2 regions of the Candidatus Mycobacterium wuenschmannii genome follow, and region 2 is predicted to be linked to the other one. Evidence: predicted binding sites of a transcription regulator. Region 2 holds the regulator's gene; the other holds the start of a gene.
What was found. The regulator LexA, encoded in region 2, represses DNA repair genes until DNA is damaged. The targets are predictions, from matches to a motif close to CGAACANNTGTTCG.
Positions count from the first base shown of each region.

Region 1: the regulator LexA is predicted to act here: its motif matches at 2,402-2,415, upstream of cofD (2-phospho-L-lactate transferase).

Region 1 covers NZ_CP126981.1:4,931,241-4,941,842, reverse strand. The annotation lists gene PT015_RS23850 (phosphomannomutase/phosphoglucomutase) at 1-791, opposite strand, end outside; gene PT015_RS23845 (DUF3499 domain-containing protein) at 878-1,318, opposite strand; gene PT015_RS23840 (metallopeptidase family protein) at 1,480-1,902, shown strand; gene PT015_RS23835 (WhiB family transcriptional regulator) at 1,970-2,305, opposite strand; gene cofD (2-phospho-L-lactate transferase) at 2,675-3,661, shown strand; gene PT015_RS23825 (coenzyme F420-0:L-glutamate ligase) at 3,731-5,080, shown strand; gene PT015_RS23820 (NUDIX hydrolase) at 5,077-5,631, shown strand; gene PT015_RS23815 (mannose-1-phosphate guanylyltransferase) at 5,613-6,683, opposite strand; gene PT015_RS23810 (glycosyltransferase family 2 protein) at 6,732-7,592, opposite strand; gene rfbD (dTDP-4-dehydrorhamnose reductase) at 7,627-8,478, opposite strand; gene PT015_RS23800 (LCP family protein) at 8,548-10,008, shown strand; gene PT015_RS23795 (TIGR03089 family protein) at 10,054-10,602, shown strand, end outside.
Region 2 covers NZ_CP126981.1:515,771-526,372, forward strand. The annotation lists gene PT015_RS02615 (hypothetical protein) at 115-621, opposite strand; gene PT015_RS02620 (acyl-CoA dehydrogenase family protein) at 718-1,878, shown strand; gene PT015_RS02625 (LGFP repeat-containing protein) at 2,275-4,323, shown strand; gene lexA (transcriptional repressor LexA) at 4,333-5,031, opposite strand; gene PT015_RS02635 (LysM peptidoglycan-binding domain-containing protein) at 5,245-5,727, shown strand; gene nrdR (transcriptional regulator NrdR) at 5,836-6,300, shown strand; gene PT015_RS02645 (FAD-dependent oxidoreductase) at 6,322-7,536, shown strand; gene PT015_RS02650 (peroxynitrite isomerase) at 7,541-8,026, shown strand; gene PT015_RS02655 (PhzF family phenazine biosynthesis protein) at 8,023-8,709, opposite strand; gene PT015_RS02660 (alpha/beta fold hydrolase) at 8,734-9,756, opposite strand; gene PT015_RS02665 (proteasome assembly chaperone family protein) at 9,791-10,602, opposite strand, start outside.

The sequences.
Region 1 (10,602 bases), 690 kb from region 2:
GGCGAGACGGGCAGGCCGCGCTCGTCGATGACGAAGCAGCGGTCGGCGTCGCCGTCGAAGGCCAGCCCGATGTCGGCCTTGGTCTCCCGCACGAAGGCCTGCAGGTCGGTCAGGTTGGCCGGGTCGAGGGGGTTGGCCTCGTGGTTGGGGAACGTGCCGTCGAGCTCGAAGTAGAGCGGCAGCAGTTCCAGCGAGTCGATCGCGCCGAGCACCGCGGGCGCGGTGTGGCCGGCCATTCCGTTGCCCGCATCGACTGCCACCCGCAGCGGCCGCAGCCCGTCGGTGTTGACCAGCGAGCGTAGGAACGCGCCGTACTCGGTCAGCACGTCCCGGTCGGCGACGGATCCGGACGTACCACTGGGCGCCGGGACGCCGGCGATCACCTCGTCGCTGATGGTGGTCAATCCGGTGTCGGCGCCGACGGGTTTGGCGCCGGCCCGGCACAGCTTGATGCCGTTGTAGGCGGCGGGGTTGTGACTCGCGGTGAACATCGCGCCCGGGCAGTCGAGCAGGCCGGAAGCGAAGTACAGCTGGTCGGTCGATGCCAGTCCGATGCGGACCACGTCCAGACCCTGGCCGGTGACTCCCTCGCCGAAGGCCGCCGACAGCGACGGCGAGCTGTCCCGCATGTCGTAGCCGATGACGACCTGGCGGGCGCCTTCGCTGTGCATCAGCCGGGCGAAGGCCGCGCCGACGTCGCGGACGAACGGCCCATCGATCTCTGAGCCGACCAGACCTCGTACGTCATATGCCTTGATCACACGGTGGACAGCCGCAGCGGGCCGAGACATCGAGAAGGCTCCTGACGACGACTGATAGGACGCCGCCAAGTTTAGCCGGGGTGACGCACCCAGTTGGACGCCCCGATGCGCGGCCGCTACTCCGCGGGGTCGGGCAGCACGCGGAGGTGGCCGCGGCGACGGCCGTTGGTGGCCGGGCGGGCTGCGGTCGAGGTCAGCACCCCCGCGGCCGGCACCTCGGCCGGAGCGGCGGTCAGCTGACCGGCGGACTCGTGGAAGCCGTTGAGGGTGCCACCGCCGGCGGCTGCGATGTCGCGGCCCTCCCGGACCGCCTCGGCCAACGCGATCAGGTCGTCCTCGTCGGGGTTGGTGGCCAGCGGGCCGGCGTGCCGAACCAGCTCCCAGCCGCGGGGGGCGGTGATCCGCCCGGCGTGGCTCACGCAGAGGTCCCAGGAGTGTGGCTCACTCGCGACTGCCAGCGGGCCAACCACGGCGGTGGAATCCGAGTACACGAAGGTCAGCGTCGCGACCGCATAATGCGGACACCCTGGCCTGCAGCAGCGACGCGGAACGTTCACGATCGAGAGGTTATCGTGCGAAAACGATCATCCGGCGGCGGACACGCGCATACATCGAAGGCAGGATGCCCAACCGTTACCATCGCCGGGTGAGCGATTCGCGCAGCTCCCCGCGCGGCCGCCGCTCGAGGGGCACCCGGGTCTCGCGCCGCGGCCGGGACATGCGCGGCCCACTGCTGCCGCCGACGGTTCCGGGCTGGCGCAGCCGGGCCGAGCGCTTCGACATGGCGGTGCTGGAGGCCTACGAACCGATCGAGCGACGCTGGCAGGATCGGCTGTCCGGACTCGACGTCGCCGTCGACGAGATCCCGCGCATTTCGGCGAAGGATCCGCACAACGTGCAGTGGCCGCCGGAGGTGGTCGCCGACGGGCCGATCGCGCTGGCCCGGCTGATCGCCGCGGGCGTGGACGTGCGCGGCAGCGCCACCCGGGCGCGAGTCGTGTTGTTTCGCAAGCCAATCGAGCGACGGGCAAAAGACACCGTCGAGCTGGCCGATTTGCTGCATGAAATCCTGGTGGCCCAGGTGGCGACCTATCTGGACGTCGAGCCGTCGGTCATCGACCCGAACATGGAAGACGAATAGCGAGCGACCGCGAGCGCGGCTGCTGCACGCTCAGCGGGTCACCCGCTATTCGATAACCCCGTTAAAGTCAGACGATTCCGCGCTTGAGGCGACGACGCTCGCGCTCGGATAGCCCACCCCAAATGCCGAAGCGTTCGTCATGCCCCAGCGCGTACTCCAGGCATTCGCTCCGAACCTCGCAGCCAAGGCAGATCTTCTTGGCCTCGCGGGTGGAGCCGCCCTTCTCGGGGAAAAACGCCTCTGGATCCGTTTGAGCACACAACGCACGGTCTTGCCACTGATCTGTTGCCTCCTCGATCGCCACGAACTCGTCTTCGATGGCGTCGGGAACCAAACTCAAATGGGGCCTTTGCGATACCCCTGTCAACGGCAGACCGGGAGCGGTGTGCGGTGTTCCTCCCATTAGCCCCCGAAGGTGTTCATAGGACATGCTCCGCCTCCTCACCTGGTTTCGTAGATCGCGAATGTCAACACTGTTCTGATATCGGCCATCTCGATTCGAACATTTGATCGAATCTCGGTCTGCGATACCGAATCCGGCCGGCCAACCGAAATGACACTGCTGTGATTACACACGGGTAAGAACGGATTCGCAAGCGATTCGCGAGATTTCCATATCATCCCGTGACCAATTTTTTGCGGCACTGAGGCCTCCGGGCGAGTGGTGTGTCGGTCACACCTGTCACACAAGGCATTCCGGCATCATCCCGGCGCGTCGTGCACCCGACTCACCTGCGCGTCTGCGCCGTCGTCGCGCGTACTGTCGTGCGGTGTGAAGGTGACGGTTCTGGTCGGCGGCGTCGGCGGTGCGCGCTTCCTGCTCGGGGTGCAGCAGTTGTTCGGACTGGGCCAATTCGCCTCGGGCCCTGCGGGTGACCACGAACTGACCGCGATCGTCAACATCGGCGACGACGCCTGGATGCACGGCGTGCGCATCTGCCCTGATCTGGACACCTGCATGTACACCCTCGGTGGCGGCGTCGACCCGGAGCGCGGCTGGGGGCATCGCGGCGAAACCTGGCACGCCAAAGAGGAACTCGTGGCTTACGGCGTCCAGCCGGACTGGTTTCAACTCGGCGATCGCGACCTGGCCACCCACCTGGTGCGCAGCCAGATGCTGCGGGCCGGCTACCCGCTGTCCGAGGTGACCGCCGCGTTGTGCGACCGCTGGCAGCCCGGCGCTCGGCTGTTGCCCGTCAGCGACGATCGCTGCGAAACACACGTCGTAGTTACCGATCCCGAGAGCGGCAACCAGCGCGCGATCCACTTCCAGGAGTGGTGGGTGCGCTACCGCGCCCAGCTGCCGACCCACAGCTTCGCCTACATCGGGGCCGAAAAGGCGCACACCACAACCGAAGCCACCGACGCCATTGCCGACGCCGACGTGGTGCTCATCGCGCCCTCGAACCCGGTGGTGAGCGTCGGGGCGATCCTGGCGGTGCCGGGCATCCGGGCGGCGCTGCGGTCCACCGGCGCCCCGATCATCGGCTACTCGCCGATCATCGACGGAAAGCCGTTGCGTGGCATGGCCGATGAGTGCCTCAAGGTCATCGGCGTGGAGTCGACCGCCGAGGCGGTCGCGCGCTATCACGGGGCGCGCGCCGGAACCGGGATCCTCGATTACTGGATGATTCACGAGGGCGATCGTGCCGAGATCGACGGCATCGGAGTGCGGTCGGTGCCGCTGCTGATGACCGACCCGAAGGCGACGGCCGAGATGGTCAGTGCCGGTCTCGATCTCGCGGGCGTGGCGGTATGACCGCTTCTCCCGAGCCCGCCGGCGACCCGCCCGTACGCCGCATGAGCGGCGCCGCTGAGGAGGAGCGGCGTGACTGAGCACGGCACCGCGTCGGCGATCGAGATCCTGCCGGTGGCCGGTCTGCCCGAATTCCGGCCCGGCGACGATCTCGGCGCGGCGCTCGCGACGGCCGCACCCTGGCTGCGGGATGGTGACGTCCTCGTCGTCACCAGCAAGGTGCTGTCCAAGTGTGAGGGCCGGCTGGTCTCCGCGCCGGAGGATCCCGACGAGCGAGACACGTTGCGCCGCAAGCTGGTCGATGCGGAGTCCGTGCGGGTGCTCGCTCGCAAAGGCCGCACGCTGATCACCGAGAACGGCCTGGGCGTGGTGCAGGCGGCGTCGGGCGTGGACGGCTCCAACATCGGCACCGACGAATTGGCCTTGCTGCCAGTCGATCCCGACGGTAGCGCCGCTGCGCTGCGCGCCGCGCTGCGCGAACACCTCGGCGTTACTGTCGGCGTCGTCGTCACCGACACCATGGGCCGCGCGTGGCGCAACGGCCAGACCGACGCGGCGATCGGCGCGGCCGGCGTCTCGGTGTTGCACGGTTACCTCGGCGCCGTCGACGGACACGGCAACGAATTGCTGGTCACCGAGGTCGCCGTCGCCGACGAGATCGCGGCGGCGGCCGATCTGGTCAAGGGCAAACTGACCGCGATCCCGGTCGCGGTGGTCCGCGGATTACCGTCCGGCGTGGTAACCGAGACCGACGCCACCGCGCGTCATCTCGTACGGTCCGGAACCGACGACCTGTTCTGGCTGGGCACCGCCGAGGCCCTGGAGCAAGGCCGCCGCGAGGCCCTACTGCTGCGCCGCTCGGTGCGCCAATTCGCCACCGAACCGGTGCCGCCGCAGCTGATCGAGGAATCGGTCGCGGAGGCGCTGACCGCGCCGGCCCCGCATCACACCCGCCCGGTGCGCTTCGTCTGGCTGCAGAACCGCGCGACCCGCGACCGACTCCTCGAGCGGATGCGGGACAAGTGGGTGGCCGACCTGACCGCCGACGGTAAGCCCGCGGACGCGGTGCAGCGGCGGGTGGCCCGCGGCCAGATTCTCTACGACGCACCCGATGTCGTGATCCCGTTCCTGGTGCCCGACGGCGCGCACAGCTATCCCGACGCCGCGCGGACCGACGCCGAGCACACGATGTTCACCGTCGCGGTCGGTGCCGCGGTGCAAGCGTTGTTGGTGGCGCTCGCCGTGCGCGAGGTGGGCAGCTGCTGGATCGGGTCGACGATCTTCGCCGCCGACTTGGTGCGCGACGAACTGGAGCTACCCGCCGACTGGGAACCATTGGGCGCCATAGCCATCGGCTATGCCGTCGAGCCGTCCGGCCCGCGTGATCCGGTGCCCGTCACCGACCTGCTGGTGCGCAAGTGAGCCTACGCGGCTCGGCGATCGCGCTGCTGGCCGACTGGCATCCGCCGGACCACTCGCAGGATTCGCTGCGCAATGCGGTGCTGGCATTCCTCGACGCCCGCGAGGACGCCTGCCTGCGCGCGTGCGTGCCCGGGCACATCACCGCGTCGACGTTGGTGCTCGACGAGACCGGCGGCCGCGTGCTGCTGACGCTGCATCCGCGGCTCGGCCGATGGGTCCAATTGGGCGGGCACTGCGAGGATTCCGATATCGACATCTTCGGCGCGGCGCTGCGCGAGGCCATCGAGGAGTCCGGCGTCGACGACCTGCTGCTCTCCCCCGACCTTGTCGCGATCAACGTGCACGCGCTCACCTGTTCGCTAGGTGTGCCGACGCGGCATCTCGACCTGCAGTTCGTGGCTCGCGCGCCGGCCGGGGCGCAGATCGTGGTCAGCGACGAGTCGGTGGACCTGCGGTGGTGGCCGATCGACGCGTTGCCCGACGGCACCGACGACGGCCTGAGATACCTTGTGTCGCAGGCGGTGTCCCGCGCTCAGACGTCGCTGGAGTAGCGGATTCCGCCGTCGGGAATGCTGACACCGGGCCACACCCGCGCGCCGCGCAACAACTCGCACCGCGCGCCGATGTCGGCGCCGTCGCCGATCACGCCGTCGCGGACCAACGCCCGCGGGCCGATGCGCGCACCGAACCCGATGATCGAGCGTTCGATCACGCTGCCGGCCTCGATGCGCACGCCGTCGAAGACGACCGCGCCGTCCAGCCTTGCGCCAGGACCGATTTCGGCGCCGCGTCCGACGACCGTGCCGCCGATCAGCAGCGCGCCCGGCGACACCGCGGCACCGTCGTGCACCAGCGACTCGCCGCGTTGGCCGCCCAGCGCCGGCGACGGCGCGATGCCGCGAACCAGGTCGGCCGATCCACGGACGAAATCCTCGGGGGTGCCCATGTCGCGCCAATAGCTGGTGTCGACGTAGCCGCACATCTTGATGCCGTCGGCCAGCAGCGCGGGAAACACCTCACGCTCGACGGAGACCTCGCGACCCCGCGGGATCCGGTCGATCATCTCGCGGGAGAAGACGTAGCAGCCGGCGTTGATCTGATCGGTCGGCGGGTCCGCGGTCTTCTCCAGAAACGCTGTGACACGGCCGTCTTCGGTCGGCACGCAGCCGAAGGCCCGCGGGTCGCCGACGCGGACCAGATGCAGGGTCAGGTCGGCCTGCTGCTCGTTGTGATAGTCCAGCAACTGGCCTAGGTCGGCCCCGGAGAGCACGTCGCCGTTGAACACCATCGCGGTGTCGTGGCGCAGATGCTCTGCGACGTTAGCGATTCCACCACCGGTGCCCAGCGGGTTCTGCTCGGTGACGTAGTCGATCTGCAGACCGAGTTTCGACCCGTCGCCGAACTCTGCCTCGAAAACCGTTGGCTTGTAGGACGTTCCGAGGATCACGTGCTCGATGCCCGCCGCGGCTATCCGCGACAGCAGATGCGTCAGGAACGGCAGCCCGGCCGTCGGCAGCATCGGCTTGGGCGCCGACAGCGTCAACGGTCGCAGCCGGGTTCCCTTGCCGCCGACCAGAACAACCGCGTCCACTTGCTTAACCATCGGCGCCGCTCCTCCTCATCGCTGCGCTCTGCATCGTCGTCGGCGCACTCATCGGCGCCGCTCTTCTTCAGCGTTTCGCATCATCAAGCGCGACCGCACCGCCAGGCCGGCCCGGAAGCCCCAGCGCAGCGGCGCGCGCCACGGTCCAGAATGCCGGTCGGCGAGGTAGGTGTAGGTGCTTTTGTGATGAGCGGCCAGATTGCGCGACGACTCCCGTGCGGTGGCGTGGCCCTTGTGGTGCAGCACCTCGGCCATCGGCGCGTAGACGTTGAGCCAGCCGGCCCGGCCCATCCGGTCGCCGAGGTCGACGTCCTCCATGTACATGAAGTAGCGCTCGTCGAAGCCGCCGATCTGCTCGAAAGCGGCTCGACGCACCAACAGGCATGAGCCGGACAACCAGCCGACCGGTCGCTCGCTGGGCTCCAGACGTTCCTGCCGGTAGGCCACCGACCAGGGGTTTTTCTTCCACAACTGGCCGAGCACCGCGTGCATGCCACCGCGGATCAGGCTGGGCAGCTGGCGCGCCGACGGGTACACCGACCCGTCAGGGTCGTGGATCAACGGACCGATGGTGCCCGCACGCGGCCAGCGGGTGGCGGCGTCCAGCAACGCGTCGATGCTGCCGGGGCCCCACTGCACGTCCGGGTTGGCGACGATGATCCATTCGTCGGCGGCATCCCCTTGCTCGTCGAGCAGGGCGACCGCGCGGTTCACGGCGCTGCCATAGCCGAGGTTGGAGCCGGTGGAGTACAACCGCACGCCCGGGTAACGCTCGACCGCCGCCTGCGGCGTGCCGTCGGTGGACCCGTTGTCGGCCATCAGGACGCTGACCGGCCGCTCGGTCGCGTGCGACAGCGACGCCAGGAAACGGTCCAGGTGGACGCCCGGCGAATAGGTCACGGTCACCACCGGCAGGACGTCACTCACGCGTTGAGGGTAACGGTCAGGTGGCCAGCGCCTCGACCAGAGCATCGCGCCACGACCGCAGCGGCGACAGCCCGGCCTCCGCCGACTGCCGCGCGCCCAGCGCCGAATACGTCGGCCGCGGGGCCGGCCGCGGATTGTGGTCGCTGCTGACCGGCCGGATCCGTTCCGGGTCGGCGCCGAGGATCTCGAACACCGCGCGGGCCTGCCCGCAGCGGGTGACCTGGCCGGCATTGGCGGCGTGCACGACGCCGTTCGGGGCGTGTACGCGACCGTCGGCCGCCTCGAGCAGCGCGCCGACGAGGTCACCGGTGTAGGTGGGCGAGCCGGTCTGGTCGTCCACCATGTCGACGATGCCGTCCCCGGCGGCCAGTCGGCGCATGGCCGCGACGAAGTCCTTGCCGTCACCGCCGGTGTAGACCCAGGCGGTGCGGACCACGACGGCCCCCGGCAACGCCTCGAGCACCGCCTGTTCGCCGGCCAGCTTGGTCTGCCCGTAGACGCTCAGCGGCCCGGTCGGGTCGGTCGGCTCGTAGGGGCGCGACCCCGAGCCGTCGAAGACATAGTCGGTGGAGATGTGCACGAGCTGCGCGCCGACCCCGGCGCAGGCCCGCGCGAGGTGACCCGGCCCGGCGGCGTTGATCGCGTGCGCCCGGTCGCGGTCCTGCTCGGCGTCGTCGACGGCGGTGTAGGCCGCGCAGTTGATCACCACGTCGCCGGCCTGCACGATCTCGGTCGCGCGCCGGGGATCGGCGATGTCCCACTGCGACGACGTCAGCGCCAGCACGTCGCGGCCCTGCCTGTCGGCCTCGGCCGCCAGGAAGCTTCCTACCTGTCCCCCGCCGCCGACGATCACAATTCGCTTTGACATTGACTACGAGTCTGGCACGCCGGGAGTTGGCTACCCGAGTTACCGCTGTTACGCAAGTAATCTGTTGTGATGCCTGAGCAACGGGTGACTCGTGTGATTGCGTCCGTGACGGCCGTGCTGGTCGTCCTTGTGACGGGGCTGGCGTGGAGCCAGGTCCGCTCCTTCGAGGACGGGATCTACCACGTGTTCGCGCCTTCGCTGGGTCACGGCGGCGACGACGGCGCGCTCGACATCCTGCTGGTCGGCATGGACAGCCGCACCGACGCGCACGGTAACCCGCTCAGTCAGCAGGAACTCGCGTCGCTGAAGGCCGGCGACGAGGTGGCCAGCAACACCGACACGATCATCTTGGTCCGCATCCCCGACAACGGGAAGTCGGCGACCGCGATCTCCATCCCGCGCGACACCTATGTCTCGGCGCCCGGGCTGGGCAAGACCAAGATCAACGGCGTCTACGGCCAGACCAAGGAGGAGAAGCGGGTCAGCCTGGTCGAATCGGGCGCCGCGCCCGACGAGGCCGAGCGTGAGGGCACCGAGGCCGGCCGTGAGGCGCTGATCAAGACCGTCGCCGACCTGACCGGCGTCACCGTCGACCATTACGCCGAGATCGGCCTGCTTGGCTTCTCGCTGATCACCGACGCTCTCGGCGGCGTCAACGTCTGCCTCAAAGAGCCTGTCTTCGAACCCATGTCGGGTGCGGATTTCCCGGCCGGGCCGCAGAAGCTCACCGGCCCGCAGGCGCTGAGCTTCGTCCGGCAGCGGCACGAACTCCCCCGCGGCGACCTGGATCGCGTCGTACGTCAGCAGGTCGTGATGTCGTCGCTGGCCCACCAGGTGATCTCCGGCAAGACGCTGTCCAGCCCGGCCACACTGAACCGGCTGCAGTCGGCGATCCAGCGCTCGGTGGTGCTGTCATCCGGTTGGGACATCATGGATTTCGTCAACCAGTTGCAGAAGCTGGCGGCCGGCCGGGTGGCCTTCGCGACCATCCCGGTGCTCGACGAGTCCGGGTGGAGCGACGACGGCATGCACAGCGTCGTGCGGGTCGACCCGCATCAGGTGCAGGGTTGGGTCGCCGGCCTGCTCGAGGGCCAGGCCAAGGGCAAGACCGAGGAACTCACCTACGCGCCGGACAAGACCAGCGCCAGCGTCCTCAACGACACCGACATCAACGGTCTCGCCTCGTCGGTGTCACAAGTGTTGAGCTCCAAGGGGTTTGGCGCCGGCAAGGTCGGCAACAACGACGCCGCGCATGTGAAGAACACCCAGGTGCAGGCCGCCAGCGCCGACGACCTCGGCGCCCAGGCCATCGCCAAGGAACTCGGCGGGCTGCCCGTCGTCGCGAACACGTCGGTGCCGCAGGGCTCGGTCCGGGTCGTACTCAGCAGCGACTACACCGGCCCGGGTTCGGGCCTGAGCGACGGCGGCCCACGGCTGGCGGCCGCGTCGCACCCCGACTCGGCCGGCGAGGCTCCCCCGCCATCGCCGATCCTGACCGCCGGCAGCGATCACCCGGAGTGCGTGAACTGATTGACTAACGCGGTGAGCACTCTCAGCGCCGCGATTCTGGATCCGATGCTGCGCGCCGACCCAGTCGGCCCGCGGATCACCTATTACGACGACGCGACCGGCGAGCGCATCGAGTTGTCCGCCGTCACGCTGTTCAACTGGGCGGCCAAGACCGGCAACCTGCTGCGCGACGAGCTGGGCGCGGGCCCCGGCAGCCGGGTGGCGGTGCTGCTGCCGGCGCACTGGCAGACGGCATCGGTGCTGTTCGGGGCGTGGTACATCGGCGCCGAGGTGGTCTTCGGCTCCGACGCCGACGTCGCGCTGTGCACCCTCGACCGGTTGGACGAGGCCGACGCGACGGGTGCGGGCGAGGTGGCGGTGCTGTCGCTCGACGCGTTCGGCCGTCCCGTCGACGACCTGCCGGTCGGCGTAACCGACTACGCAACGGCGGTGCGGGTGCACGGCGACCAGATCGCCGGCGAGCAGCGGCCGGGCCCGGCCTTCGACGGCAGGTCCGTCGATGAGGTGCTGACAGCGTGCCAGAACGCCGCTGCGGCAAAGGGTTTGGCGGGCGGCGACCGGGTGCTCTCGACCGCTGCGTGGGAGTCGCCGGAC
Region 2 (10,602 bases):
CGCTGGCAGCGGCGGCTGAGGATGCCGGTTGGGTTCTAACCTTTTTCTCAGACTCGGAGTCGTCCGGGAGGCATTCCCTATCGGGCGGCGAGAGGAGAGCGGCGCGTCGGGCGTTTACAGCTGAAGCTCATAGACGTCTTCCGCGGAGGCCGCCAAGATGTGGCGCGCCATCTCCACGTTCAGGTTGTCGAAGTGTGCCTCTTCGGCCTGGTCGCGCTCGGCCTTGCCGGCCAGCGCGAAGAACTCCTCGGTGATGAAGCCGGGTCGCATCATCAGGGTCGCGGTCCGGCCGTTGACGGTGGCCTGGAAGACGAAGCCCTGCAGCATGCGGCCGCGGCCGGGACGGACCAGGCCGGAATCGATCGAGTAGCGGCCGTCGGTCACAGCTCGCGTCACTGCCTCGATGCCGTCGCGGATGCCCGGTTCGTCGAACGCCGCGCGGACGACGATCGATCGACGTTGCGGCGGGTGGTTGGGGGACAGCGCGGCGAAAGCCCGCTGCAGGACCTTGAGCGCGCTGGCGACGCCGGCCCGGGAGAACGGACCGGCGTAACACAGCATGTCGGTGTAGGAGAACTCGAGCAGTTGCCCGAGTTCCTGCACCAGGATCGTCTCGTCCATCCCGACGACTGTAGGCCCGGGACGGCGCCCCGACCTACCAACCATCCGGTTGGTATATCTTGGGCGCAGAGTTCCCAACCCCGCCGGAGGCATCTCATGGGTAGCGCCATCAAATACCAGCGCACACTGTTCGAGCCCGAGCACGATCTGTTCCGCGAGTCGTACCGCTCGTTCCTGGAACGCCACGTCGCCCCGTACCACGATGAGTGGGAGAAGGCGAAGATCGTCGACCGCGGCGTGTGGCTGGAAGCCGGTAAGCAGGGCTTTCTTGGAATGTCGATCCCCGAGGAGTACGGCGGCGGTGGCAACTCCGACTTCCGCTACAACACCATCATCACCGAGGAGACCACCTACGGCCGCTACAGCGGCATCGGCTGGGGTCTGCACAACGACATCGTCGCGCCCTACCTGATGAGCCTGACCACCGAAGAGCAGAAGCAGCGCTGGCTGCCGAAGTTCTGTACCGGCGAACTCATCACCGCGATTGCGATGACCGAGCCCGGCACCGGCAGCGACCTGCAGGGCATCAAGACCCGCGCCGTCAAACACGGCGATCACTACGTGCTGAACGGCTCCAAGACGTTCATCACCAACGGCATCAACGCCGACCTGGTGATTGTCGTGGCGCAGACCGACCCGGACAAAGGCGCGCAAGGCTTTTCGCTGCTGGCAGTCGAACGTGGCATGAAGGGCTTCGAGCGAGGCCGGCACCTGGACAAGATCGGCCTGGATGCCCAGGACACCGCAGAATTGTCGTTCACCGACGTCGAGGTGCCCGCCGAGAACCTGCTCGGTGAAGAGGGCATGGGCTTCATCTACCTGATGCAGAACTTGCCGCAGGAACGGATCTCGATCGCCATCATGGCCGCGGCCGCGATGGAGCAGGTGCTCAAGCAGACGGTGGAGTACACCAAGGAGCGCAAGGCCTTTGGCAAGCCGGTCGGCAGTTTTCAGAATTCCCGATTCTTACTCGCCGAACTGGCCACCGAGGCAACCGTCGTGCGCATCATGGTCGACGAATTCGTCGCACTGCACCTCGAAGAGAAGCTGACGGTCGAGCAGGCCGCCATGGCCAAGTGGTACGCCACCGAGAAGCAGGTGCACCTGATCGATCGCTGCCTGCAGTTGCACGGGGGATACGGCTATATGCGCGAATACCCCGTTGCGCGTGCGTATCTCGACGCGCGCGTGCAGACCATTTACGGCGGCACGACCGAAATCATGAAGGAAATCATCGGTCGCAGCCTCGGTGTCTGACCACGGGAATTGATTGCGCGCGAATCACCTTTGCGCGCACTCCGTGCCGTCCTGCGCGCAACGCGGCTCCGTCGAAAAGTGGCTGCGGACTAGGCCAATCCGGCAAATCGTCGCCGGTGGTCCCTGCCCAGTTCAGGCGCGCGTGCGAACTCGGTCAGCGCAGATCGGGCGGCTATTTGTGCCGCGATGTGCGTTTCTACAGCTACGGACCGTAATCTGAAGGCCGAACGACACAAACCGGCCCAACGGACCGCAATTCGGCATCGACACGATGACCATTCCGTAGGGTCTCTGTATGACTTCCCATGCGGTCGTCGCCTGCAGCAGAGCTGGGCGATCCGCGGGGCGGTTGAAACTGTGCCCCGAATTCGGGTTCGGCGGCCGCGGGAGGGCGGGATGACAACGCAGCGAAAACGATCGGGCATCCTCGCGCGCTCGACGCGTGGCCTGGTGGCGCTGGCAGTGACACTCACCTGCGCGGCCCTGCTGACCCCCGCCGCGAGCGCATCACCGATCGGCGACGCCGACAACGCCATCACCGCGGCTTGGAAAGACGCCGGCGGGGACACCTCCGACCTAGGCGCCAAACAGGGGGAGTGTTACGTCGCGGGCCAGGGATTCGCCCAGGACTTCGTGCACGGCAAGATGTTTTTCACGCCGGCCAGCGGACCCCGATCGATGATGGGCGCGATTCTCGACAAGTACGAGTCGCTCGGTGGGCCGGCCGCTTCCGACCTCGGCTTTCCCATCACCAGCGAAGTTCGCGGCCTGGCGGGCCCGGACAGCCGGGTCAGCACCTTCTCGGCCAGCGACAAGCCGCTCATCTACTGGACCGCCGACCACGGGGCCTTCGTCGTGCGCGGTGCGATCAACGCGGCGTGGGACAAGCTGGGCAGCTCCGGTGGCGCACTGGGTGTTCCGATCGGCGACGAGACCTACGACGGCGAACTCGCAACCCAGGCGTTCAGCGGTGGCAAGGTGTCCTGGAACCGGCTGACCAAGGCCTTCACCACCGTCCCACCCGACCTGGCCGGCCAGCTCAGCGGGTTGCAGGTGCCGGTCGACCCGACCGCCGACATCAACATGGCGTGGCGGGCCGCCGGTGGGGCCGCCGGTCCGCTGGGAGCCAAGCAAGGCGACCAATATCCGATCGGCGCGGACGGGCTGGCCCAGAACTTCGCCGGCGGCAAAATTTTCTTCAGTCCTGCGACCGGTGCGAATGCCGTCCAGACCGACATCCTGACCAAGTACGAGGCACTCGGCGGACCCGCTAAAAGCGATCTCGGTTTCCCCATCTCCAACGAGGCCGACGGCGGCCTGAAGCCCGCAAGCAAGGTCAGCGCATTCTCCGCCGACGACAAGCCGATCATCTTCTGGAGCGGAGATCACGGCGCGTACGTGGTGCGCGGGGCGATCAAGACCGCGTGGGACAAGCTGTTGGGCGCGACCGGCAAGCTCGGTGCGCCAATTGCCGACCAGACCATCGCCAAGGACGTGATCACGCAGAAGTTCACCGGCGGCCAGATCGCATGGAACAAGACGAAGAACACCTTCACCACTCAGCCGGCCAACCTGGCGTCGGCGCTGTCCGGCCTTCAGGTGCCGGGGCAGAAGACGCCGGCTAACTCCGCGACCCCCAACGCCGGAGGCAGTTGGCTGTCCGGCCACTGGGTGTGGCTGGCGGTCGGGGTCGGGGCGTTGCTGCTGATTGGTGTGCTGGCGTTGCTGATGCGCTCGTTTGGTCGCCGTCGCGCCGTCAAGCGCGACGCCATCGGCCACTCGGACGACGCCGCATACGAGCCCGTCACCGAGTCGGTCTCCCAATGGTCGCCCGAGGGTGACAGCGAATTGGCGTCGTCGAGCCTGGCCAAGGACTACCGGCCGCCGCGTCCGCGAACCGTGCGGCTGCCCAGTCAGTCGTCCAGCGCGTGGGCGCCGCCGGAGCACAGGAGCCTGGTCGACGAACTGCTCTCCGACGATGAAGCCGACAGCACCGAAAAGTTCTCCGAGTTCCGCGAATTCGGACAGGACGACGATTTCGGTCACGACGACGACTTCGAGCACGATGACGATGTCGAGCACGACGACGACCCGCACCACGACGCCGATGAGCATTTCGACGAGGACTCGGACGACGTCGACACCGACCCGACCGGAATTCCGGTGGCCGACGATGTCCGCGGCGGTCGGCATGCGGCGGCGGCAGACGACGACGCGCTCGTCACAGAGGCCGTGCCGATCGCGCGAATTGCGCCGGGGCAGTTGGCGATTCACCTGCCGATGGACGACCCGTACCAGGTGCCGGACGGCTACGTCGTCAAAGCCAACGCCAGCTCAGGGTTGTACTACATGCCCGACAGCGAGCTGTACGACGACACACCGGCAGAGATCTGGTTTGCCAGTGAAGAAGTCGCCAAGGCGAATGGATTCCACCGGGCCGGTTGACCGGCGACGTCAGATCTTGCGAATGACCGTGACGACCTTGCCGAGTACGGCCGCGTCGTTGCCCGGAATCGGGTCGAACGCGGGATTGTGCGGCATCAGCCAGACCTGGCCACCGGTGCGCTTGAACGTCTTGACGGTCGCTTCACCGTCGATCATGGCCGCGACGATGTCGCCGTTGTCGGCGACGTTCTGCTGGCGGACCACGACCCAGTCGCCGTCGCAGATCGCCGCATCGACCATCGACTCGCCGACCACCTTCAACAGGAACAGCGCGCCCTCACCGACGAGTTCGCGCGGCAGCGGAAAGACGTCCTCGACGGCCTCCTCGGCCAGGATCGGGCCACCGGCGGCGATCCGGCCGAGCACCGGCACGAAGGTCGGCTCCGGCAGCGCATCCGAGCCGGCGACGTCGGTGAGCGCCGGAGTCTTGGATGCGTCGTCGGCCGAGCGGACGTCGACGGCACGCGGCCGATTCGGGTCGCGGCGGAGGTAGCCCTTCTTCTCCAGCGTGCGCAGTTGGTGTGCAACTGAGGACGTTGACGTCAGGCCGACGGCGTCGCCGATCTCCCGAATGCTCGGGGGATAGCCGCGGCTGGTGACCGACGCGCGGATGACGTCCAGGATGGTCCGCTGGCGCGGCGTCAGCCCTGAATCCGCAGATCGCGGGGCACGTGCGGAGTCGGCGTCCGGGGTCTGGCTATCGCTCATATGGACGAATGTAGCGGCATTTGCCCTAGATATCAAACATGTGTTCGACCCGTGTCGCGATTAACGCCTGATCAGGGCTGCAAAAGTTGTCGGTGGGCCGTTCTATCGTCTTCAGCGTGTGCAACAGTTCGATCACATGTTCGGTTTTCGAACACATTATCGATTACTCTTCGAACAAGTGATCGACCCGCAAGCCCGACTGGAGGACCCCACATGATGCACATCGAGACGATCTCCCGCAGCCCGCAGCCCCGGGTTCGGCCGGTTCAGGTGCGTCCGGCCGGCCGCAGCGGCCGCCCCGGATCCCGCGGCCCGCAGTCATCCAGGCCCGTCGCGGCCCCGCCGCGCTATCGCGGTACCGGCGTGCTGATGTCGAACGCATCGCATCGCGCCCGGCCGATCACCCCGGTGACCACCGTGGCGCTCGCCCTGGTCGCCGCCGGCATCACGGTCTGGCTGGGGTTCGTCGCCCACTTCGGCGGCATGCTGCACAGCGGTCCCGAGAAGGCCGCGGTCCAGATGCCGGACCAGCTCGCCGTCGTCCGGGTCGAACCCGGGGAGACGTTGCAGCACTTGGCTGCCCGGGTTGCCCCGGACGCGCCGACCAGTCAGGTCACCGCCCGCATTCGCGAACTCAACGAGCTCGACTCGTCCGCGGTGACGGCGGGGCAGACGCTTATCGCGCCGGTGGGCTGAGCCGTTCACCAGCCGCGACACTCCCTGACGCTAGGCCGTCGCCCTTGGGCGCAGGTAGGCTCGGGGAGGCCCGGGACACCCCCGGATCGGCGCGGCAAAGGAGCGGCCATGCACTGTCCGTTCTGTCGGCACCCGGATTCGCGAGTCGTCGACTCCCGTGAAGCCGATGAGGGACAGGCGATCCGGCGCCGCCGGTCGTGCCCCGAGTGTGGCCGCCGATTCACCACCGTGGAAACCGCGGTGCTTGCTGTCGTCAAGCGCAGTGGCGCGACCGAGCCGTTCAGTCGGGAAAAGGTCATGCGCGGCGTGCGGCGAGCATGCCAGGGACGCCAGGTCGACGACGACGCGCTGAGCCTGCTGGCACAGCAGGTGGAAGACGCGGTTCGGGCGGGCGGATCGCCGGAGGTCCCCAGCAACGAGGTCGGGCTGGCCATCCTCGGCCCACTGCGCGATCTCGACGAAGTGGCGTACCTACGATTCGCGTCGGTGTACCGGTCTTTCGAATCCGCCGCGGATTTCGAGCGCGAGATCAAGGCGTTGCGGGCCCACCGAAAGGTGTCCGCCCCCGGTTGACCGGCGTCGTAATGTCGGAGCATGACTCGTGTCGTGCACACCCAGGTATGCGTCGCCGGCGGTGGTCCCGCGGGCATGGTGCACGCGCTTCTGTTGGCGCGGGCGGGAATCGACGTGACGGTGCTGGAGAAGCACAATGACTTCCTGCGAGATTTCCGCGGCGACACCGTGCATCCGAGCACGCTACGGATCATCGACCAGCTGGGGCTGATCGACGAGTTTCTTCGCCTCCCGCACACCAAGGTCCGTCGTCTCGCCTTCGATACCGACGGGACGCTGCGAACCTTCGGGAACTTCAGCGCGCTCGCGCGGCTGGGCTTCAAGCAGCCCTACATCGCGTTGATGCCGCAGTGGGACTTTCTCGACTTCCTGGCCGAAAAGGCAAGCGCTTACCCGGAATTCACGCTGATCCGCAATGCGGAGGTTACCGACCTGATCTTCGACGGGGATCGCGTCGTCGGAGTGCGCACGCCCGACCTCGAGGTGCGTTGCCAGTTGGTGATCGGCGCGGACGGACGCAAGTCCGCGGTGCGCGCAGCGGCGGGACTGCAGACCGCAGCGTCGAACTCGCCGATCGACGTGCTGTGGTTCCGGCTGAGCTGGCGTCCGGGCGATCCGCAGGAGTTGGTGGGGATCGTCCGCAAGGGCCTGATGATGGCGATGATCTATCGCACCGACTACTGGCAGATCGCCTACATCATGCCCAAAGGTGAGAACCCACGCGACGGTTCGCTCGGAGAGTTCACGCAGCGGCTCGTCTCCGTGCAGCCGCAACTGGCCGAGCACGTCAAGGATCTGCACTCGTGGGACGACACCAGCCAGCTCGACGTGCGGGTGGACCGCCTCGAGAAGTGGTGGCGAAAAGGGTTGTTGTGCATAGGAGATGCCGCGCATGCGATGTCGCCGGTCGGCGGGATCGGCATCAACCTCGCGGTCGCGGACGCGGTGGCAGCGGCCAACGCGCTGTGCGGCCCGCTGCGCGAAAACCGGGTCACCGAAGCCGACTTGGCGAAGGTGCAGCGCCGCCGCGAGCTACCGACCCGCATCATTCAGGCCGGTCAGGTGTTCATTCAGAACAACGTCATCGAACCGAATCTCGCCGGCGACCTGTCCCCGGTCCGGGTGCCGAAAATCGTCGGCCGCGGGCCATTTCAATACATTCCGCCGATTCTGGTCGGCAGCGGAATCCGACCCGAACGCGTCCGTACGCCCGACGTGCACGCCGGACTAGGCTGACCGGATGCCGCCCGAACTACACCCCAACCTGCACCACCTGGCGCCATTGCTCGGCACCTGGCAGGGCCGGGGGGCCGGCGAGTACCCGACCATCGAGTCATTCGACTACCTCGAAGAAGTCACGTTTTCCCATGTGGGCAAACCGTTTTTGATCTACGGCCAAAAGACCAAGGCCGCGGCCGACGGGGCGCCGTTGCACGCCGAAGCCGGTTACCTCCGGGTGCCGCGCTACAACGAGATCGAACTGGTGCTGGCGCACCCGAGTGGCATCACCGAGATCGAAGTCGGCCGCTACATTGCCGACGGCGACACCATCGAGCTCGAGATGTCGACGACTCAGGTCGCCATGACGCCGTCCGCCAAAGAGGTGACGTCACTCGGTCGCCGATTCCGGGTCCACGGCGACGAGCTCTCCTACTCCCTGGAGATGGCCGCGGTCGGGCAGCCGCTGCAGCATCACCTGTCGGCGACGTTGCATCGCAAGGGTTAAGAGATTCGACGCACGCCGTCCTCGGCGACGAAGCCGCCGACCCGGACCCAGCCGTGTGGGCTCCACGTCGTCTCGATCACCGATCCCGCACCTTGCGTGATGTGCAGGTCGCGGCTGAGATAGTCGGTGATGCGCACGGCCGCCGACCCCGTCGCCTCGTCTTCTGGCACACCGAGATTGGGCGCGAACATTCGCGAGCGCAACGACCCGGCGGGCTCGTCGGTCCATGTCCAGAGATAGTGTGCGACGTCGTCGGAGAAGTCGGCTGGGTCGGCGGCGGCCAGGTCGTCGGCGCTGTCCACATCGTGGATCGCGAACTCCGGTGACCAGTCCGAACGGGCGCTGACGGTAGTGATGTCGCCGTCGAAGCGCACCTGCACCAGGCCGGCGGGCACCTGCAGCGTGTGAATGGGCCGGCCAATCGAGCGCAACCACCACGCCGCTCCGACCGTCGGATGCCCGGCGAACGCCAGTTCGGTCAGCGGGGTGTAGATCCGCGCTTTCGCGGTGGTGGCCCCGTCTGTGGGCACCTCGACGAAAACTGTTTCGCTGTAACCCAATTCGGTGGCGATTCGCTGGTGCTGGTCTGGTGTGATCGTGGCCGCGTCGACGACGCCGAGTAGATTGCCGAAATTGCCTGCCGCATCAGTGAATACCCGCAACACGGTGACGTCGACGCTCATGGGAGCGACTCTACGGGGCCGCGGTCAGGTGGCGCTGCGCTCGTCGGCGCCCATGGCCTCGAGCACCGCGACCCGGGTGTCGATGGGTCCGGACACCGTCTGTGCACCGCCGCCGGTGCGGAGCAGTTCGCGAAGCGCGGTCTGGTCGTAGTCGGCCGGCGCGGTGGTGTCGATGAAGCGCTCGACGATCTCGATGAAGCGGTCGGGATCGTCATGGAACGGGAAATGCCCGGAGCGCTCGAAGATCTCGAGCTGGGAGCCCGGCATGGCGGCGTGCGCCATGTGGGCGTGGCTGATCGGCACGACGACGTCGTCGGTGCCCCAAATGATCTGCACCGGAACGGATTGCGTCAGATAACATCGGTCCAGCATCGTGACGCTCTGGCCGCGCCAGTCCACCACCGCGCGCAGTGTCCGGGTGAATGCCGCCGAGGCCATCGGCTCTGGGAGGCCGGCCAAGATCCGCAGTACATCGGGCAGATCATGGCCGATCGCGGTGGAGCCCACCAACATTCCGGCCGCGCGGCCGACGATTTGCAAAGCCGGCAGCACCAACGGCAGTCGCAGCAGCGCCAGCGCCTCGCTGCCCATCGGCAGCGACGCGAACCGCAGCAGAATGTTGACGTCCTTGGTGACGCCGCCGGCGGCGACCAATACCAGTCGCTCTACCAAGTGCGGGAACTGGTAGGCGAATTGCATGGCGACACCGCCGCCGAGCGAGTGGCCGATAACGGTGACGCGCTCGATGTCCAGAACCGACAGCAGGTCACGCATTCCGTTGGCGTAGGCCGCAGCCGAATAGTCCGCGCGCGGCTTGTCCGACTCGCCGTGTCCCAGCAGATCGACCGCGATGACGGTAAACCGTTGCGCGAGAGCGGATTGCACGGTCGACCAGGTCGTCGAGTTATCGCCGATGCCGTGGATCAGCAGGATCACCGGACCGGAGCCGGCGATACGGAACGCGCGCCGGTAGCCGTGCACCGTCCGGAACTGGAGTTGCGGCGTGACCTCGCGCACCGAGCGAAGATTCGGTTTGCGCTGAGTCATGTCGCCAACTTCGCTGTCGGGCCCGATAGGGCGATCAGGTCGGATCGTCGTCGTTCTTCTCGGCCTGCTGGGCCAGGAATCGCTCGAACTCGGCTCCGAGTTCGTCACCGCTGGGTAGATCTTCATCCCGCGTCAGGAGAGACCGATTCTCTTGCGCGGCAATGAAGGCATCGTACTGTCGCTCCAGCGCCTCCACCACTTGAGCGACATCCGAGCTGGCCTCGACCTGTTCATCGACTTTGACCTTGACTTCTTCCGCAGCCTCGGTCAGAGAGGTCAGAGGAAGTTGCAACGCGCCGGTCTTGGCCAGCTGCTCCAGCAGTGCCTGCGCAGCCGCCGGATAGTCAGTCTGCGCCAGGTAGTGGGGGACGTGCACGGTGTAACCGACGACCTCCTGACCGTGCTGCGCCATCCGGTACTCCAACAGGTTCGACGCGCTGCCGGGAACCTGCACCTCGGAGATCCACGGCGTGAAGTCGGCGATCAGCTCGCGGTTGTTCGAGTGCGCGGTCAGCGTGATCGGCCGGGTGTGCGGTACGGCCATGGGGATGGCGCCCAGACCGATGGTCTGTCGCACGCCGAGCCGCTCGGCCAGCAACCGGACGGCTGTGATGAACCGCTCCCACTTCAAGTCCGGCTCCATGCCGGCCAACAACAGAAACGGCGTCCCTACGCTGTCGTGCATGGCGTAGAGGCTCAGTTCGGGGTCCTCGTAGTGGGTGAAGTGGTCGGTCTTGAACGTCATCAGCGGCCGCCGCGAGCGGTAATCGAGCAGTTCATCGATCGCAAACGACGCCACCAGCTCGGTGTCCAGCGAGTTCTTGAGGTGGCCGGCCGCCAGCTTGA